DNA from 2 places in the Ethanoligenens sp. genome. Region 2 is predicted to be linked to the other one. Evidence: predicted binding sites of a transcription regulator. Region 2 holds the regulator's gene; the other holds the start of a gene.
The links. The regulator HrcA, encoded in region 2, represses chaperone genes, less so after heat shock. The targets are predictions, from matches to a motif close to TGTTAGCACTCNNNNNNNNNGAGTGCTAACA.
Positions count from the first base shown of each region.

Region 1: the regulator HrcA is predicted to act here: its motif matches at 1,013-1,043, upstream of ABF463_RS07805 (co-chaperone GroES).

Region 1 is NZ_JBDNLG010000041.1:6,409-8,808, forward strand. It holds gene groL (chaperonin GroEL) at 1-608, opposite strand, end outside; gene ABF463_RS07805 (co-chaperone GroES) at 689-973, opposite strand; gene ABF463_RS07810 (THUMP domain-containing class I SAM-dependent RNA methyltransferase) at 1,156-2,286, opposite strand.
Region 2 is NZ_JBDNLG010000006.1:22,659-25,058, reverse strand. It holds gene grpE (nucleotide exchange factor GrpE) at 1-547, opposite strand, end outside; gene hrcA (heat-inducible transcriptional repressor HrcA) at 588-1,616, opposite strand; gene hemW (radical SAM family heme chaperone HemW) at 1,800-2,400, opposite strand, start outside.

The DNA of each region.
Region 1 (2,400 bases), on a different contig from region 2:
GCCATGTACGGTGTGACATAGCCACGGTCGAACTGCATTCCCTCAACCACATCGCAGGTGGTCTCGGCGGTCTTGGAATCCTCAACCGTGATCACACCGTCGCTGGTCACTTTTTCCATTGCTTCCGCAATCAGCTTGCCGATGAAGGCGTCGCCCGCGGAGATGGTGGCGGCACTTTCGATATCTGCCGTGCCGCTGATCTTTTTCGCGTTTTTCTTAAGAACTTCCACTGCGGTGTCGACCGCTTTCTGGATGCCCTTTTTGATGACCATCGGGTTTGCGCCCGCGGCCACATTTTTCATACCTTCACGGATGAGTGCCTGTGCAAGCAGCGTAGCGGTGGTGGTACCGTCGCCGGCCACATCGTTGGTCTTGGTGGCTACTTCTTTGACCAACTGCGCGCCCATGTTCTCAAATGGCTCTTCCAGTTCAATCTCTTTGGCGATGCTCACGCCGTCGTTGGTGATGAGGGGGGAGCCATATTTGCGCTCCAGCACCACATTGCGGCCTTTCGGGCCGAGGGTGATTTTAACGGTATCGGCGAGCTTATCCACGCCCTTCTGGAGCGCTTTGCGAGCTTCTTCGCCATAAATGATCTCTTTTGCCATCGTTACCTTTACCTCCCGTAATTTACGAAACTGCCGCACAAGAGCGGCGCCTCATAAAACAAACTTTTCAAAACCGGTTTTTATTCCACAATGGCCAGGATATCGCCTTGGCGCACGATGGTGTATTCGGTGCCGTCCACCTTAACTTCGGTGCCTGAATATTTGCTGGCGATTACTCTCTGGCCGGCTGTCAGGTACATGGTGATTTCTTTGCCATCCACCACGCCGCCCGGACCCACCGCGATCACTTCCGCAATCTGGGGCTTTTCCTTGGCGTTGTCCGGCAGGATGATACCACTTTTCGTGGTTTCCTCCGCCTCGACCAGTTTAATAACGACTCTGTCCGCAAGAGGTTTGAGTGTCATTTTAAAATTCCTCCTTGAACGAATTTTTTTGTTTCAAACAATTAGCACTCCATTCCGTTGAGTGCTAAAACTATTGTAATCACTCTGTTGGTAAAAATCAAGTGCTCATAAGGGAATCTTTTCATTTTCGTCAATTTGCCGAATAAAATGCAAATTTCGCCCCCTGCGCCTATCTTTTTTGTCTAATTTTTCGCACGAGGACGAAAATATTGAAACAATTCGCAGCGAATCATCCCGTTGTATAGTTTGCGGCGCTTATCCGCGCGCGCGCCGAAAAGCAGTTCAAACCGGTCGCTGGGACTGATGATATAAAACTGAAACTGTGGCAATTTACGATATAAAGCGCCCAATTCCGCGTAAAGATCCTCGGCCTCACGCGCTTCCAGCATCCGCTCGCCATAAGGCGGATTGCACACCACCTCGCCGCGGGTCTGCGTAGGTGAAAAGTCTCGCACGTCCCGCTGCTCAAACCGGATGCAATCGTCCACACCCGCTCGTTTGGCATTTTCTTTTGCCAAGGATATCGCCGCCGGGTCGTTGTCGCTCCCCTCAATCAAACAGGGCTTGCGATCCACCGCGTCCCGCGCCGCCGCGCGTGCCTCCTGCCAGACTTCAGCGGAGATCCAATGCCAACGCTCGGCGGCAAAGGTGCGGTTCAGCCCGGGCGCAATGTTTTGCAGCAGCATGGCGGCTTCAATCACCAATGTGCCGGAACCGCACATTGGGTCACAAAAGAACTTGTCCGCAAACGGACGGGACAGGCGCACCATCGCCGCCGCCAATGTTTCCTTGAGCGGCGCTTCGTTGGCTTTCAGACGGTAACCGCGCTTGTGCAGTCCGTCGCCCGACGTGTCCAGATAGATATCCACCATATCTTTATGGATGGAAAACCGAATCTGCACCAGTGCGCCAGTCTCCTCGAACCAATCCACATGATAGCTGCTTTTCAACCGTTCCACAGCAGCTTTCTTGATGATGGCCTGGCAATCCGGCACACTGTGCAGTGCGGACTTAAGCGACCACCCCTTCACCGGGAACGCGTCGTTTTTGCCCACAAATGTTTCCCATGGAATGGCGCGCACACCCTCAAACAGTTCCTCGAAACTGCGCGCGGGGAATTCCGCCAGCCGGATGAGCACCCGCTCCGCGCAGCGCAGGTGAATGTTCGCACGGGCAATGGCGCTTGCATCCCCCGTAAAGACCACCCGTCCGTCAAATGCGGCCACATCCGCAAAATCGAGCGCGCGTGCTTCCTCCGCCACCAGACTTTCCAGCCCAAACAGGCACGGGCACGTCAATGTATAGTTCGTCATGTTTGTTCATCCCATCTATCGGTGTTCATAGTTTACTGGATATTGTTCAAAAAAGTTGCCGAATCACGCCGTCACATCTGTTTATTATACCCCATTCCGGCTGCGGGAACAACC
Region 2 (2,400 bases):
CCGGGTCAAATGTCTGTCCCTCGACAGTTTCGATCTCGGTTACGCCAAGCGTGGAAAAACCGCTTTCAAGCTGCTTGAGCGTCATTTCAACGCCCTGCCTGAAGCTTTCGGGGTCTGCCTCGGCAAACTCAACGGCGCGCGAAAGACTGTCCAGGGCGGGCAGCAGTGCCTTGACCGATTTAGCCGAGACATCTGCACCCAAAGCCTCTTTTTCAGCCGTTGTGCGCCGCCGGTAATTGTCATATTCGGAAATCGTATTGGCTAAGCGCTGATTAAGCGTGTCGGCCTGCGCCTTGTAGGTCTGAGCGTCTGCTTTCGCAGCGTCCAGTTCCTTCTGCAAACGCTCATTTTCCGCTTTCTGACTCTGCAGAACCAGTTTGAGAACGTCCTCCTCGGATAACTCCTGCGCCTCACCCTTGGTATCCTGCGCTGCTTCCACACCCACATTGCCATCCGCTGTTTCAGAAATGGCTGCCTCACCAGCATCCGGAGATACAGGATCAAGGTTCGGGTCTTGGGGCGTTTCCGCGTCCTTTTTATTCTTCAATGGATAGGCCTCCTTCGTTCGACTTTCTATATAACGTCCATCACTCATCGGGGAAGGTATCACTGATGAGTTTGCTTAATACGGACGAGAAATATTCGATATGGGAAACAAGTTTGGCATAGTTCATGCGAATGGGGCCGATAATGCCTACGCTGCCCTGCGGCCTTCCACCCACCTTATACGGGGCGGCGATCAAACTGGAGGAGCGCATGGAATCGGTGCCGTTTTCCGTGCCGATACGCACATTGACCGGGCCGTGCACATCATCCACCAATTTGAAAAGCTGCTCGCGCTGTTCTAAGAAATGGATAATCTCCAGCGCGGAGCCGTCATGAAATTCAGGATAACAAAACAGATTTGTTTCGCCGCCAAGAAAGACTTCCGCGTCGCTCAGCACACCGAGTTCGTCAAAAACAGCCTCCAGCACCGGTCGCAACGCGGCGGCATACTGTGCGAGAGCGCGTTCCATCCTGCTTTTCAATTCCGGCGTAGCGGCCTCCGGCGGCAAACCCAAGAGTTTATCGCGCAACAGGTTGGTAAAGTACGCCAGCATGTCGGTGTCTACATCCTGCCCCGCTTTGCAAAGCCGACTTCGCAGCACTCCGGGGGACGCGACCAGCACAATCAGCATGGATCGTTTCCCCGCCGGCATGACCTCCACACTGCGAATGCGGATGTTTGCGCGCGGTGCGGCGGAAACCGCAACGCAGCCGGTAATGGCCGCCAACATATCTCCCGCCTTAGACAGCACGCTGTCCAGATCGCTGCCGTCGATGCGCAGCACCACATTGATGCGCGCCTGCTCGGAAAGCGTCAGCGGATAGACATCCATCAGCGAATCGACATAATAGCGGTAGCCCGCCTGTGACGGGATGCGGCCCGCAGAGGTATGTGGCTGCTCCAGCAAGCCCATCTCCGCCAGTTCAGACATTTCGTTTCGGATGGTGGCCGAAGAAAGATGCAGATTGAGTACACCCGCCAGCAGCTTGGAGCCAACCGGTTCCCCGGTAGCCACATAACAATCCACAAGCGCGCCAAGGATGCGCTTTTTTCTGTCGTCAAGCTGCATAAGATCACCTCCGATTCAAAAAGCCGTCATACACGGCTGCAATACACCCCAATCTCCAGCATCCGCCGGTATAGTGTTAGCACTCTACATCCACGAGTGCTAACACTATGTACTCTATCACCATTTTTACTAAATGTCAAGAGCTTTGCATACGGAAACAGGAGCGGATTTCAACTGCTTTATTTAAGACAGAAGCGTAGCAATCACGGCGTTGCTCATTAGAAAACCTTGGGTAGTGAGTGCGATTTTTCCCGCTCCGCGCCGCAAGAAACCGCCGTTTTCCAACCTTAGTAATTTGTCTGGTGCAAAAATAGAGAAATCCACGCCGCAACGCGCGCGCAGTGCGTTCTCTTCCAACCCGTCGGTCAGACGCAGGCGAAGCATAACGTATTCTTCCACACCACCGCCCGCGCCGTCGTCTATCGGCGACACACCCGCAACGAAATCCGTGAGGTTCCGCGCATAGTAAAAGCGGCGCCCGTCCAGAAAGCTATGTGCGCCCGGCCCCAGACCGAGGTATTCCCCGCAGTCCCAGTACCCCACATTGTGCTTGGACGCGAATCCCGGTTTTGCAAAATTGGAAATCTCATATTGCCGGTAGCCATAAGAGTGTAGCGCCTCACAAGCCGCCAGATAGCAATCGGCCTGCAAATCCTCATCGGCTTCCCGCTGTCCGCGCACGGCAAACGGTGTGCCCGGCTCCACTTTCAGCAAATAGGCCGACACATGTTCCGCGTCAAGTCCGGCTGCAAACGCAACCGAACGACGCACGCTGTCCACTGTC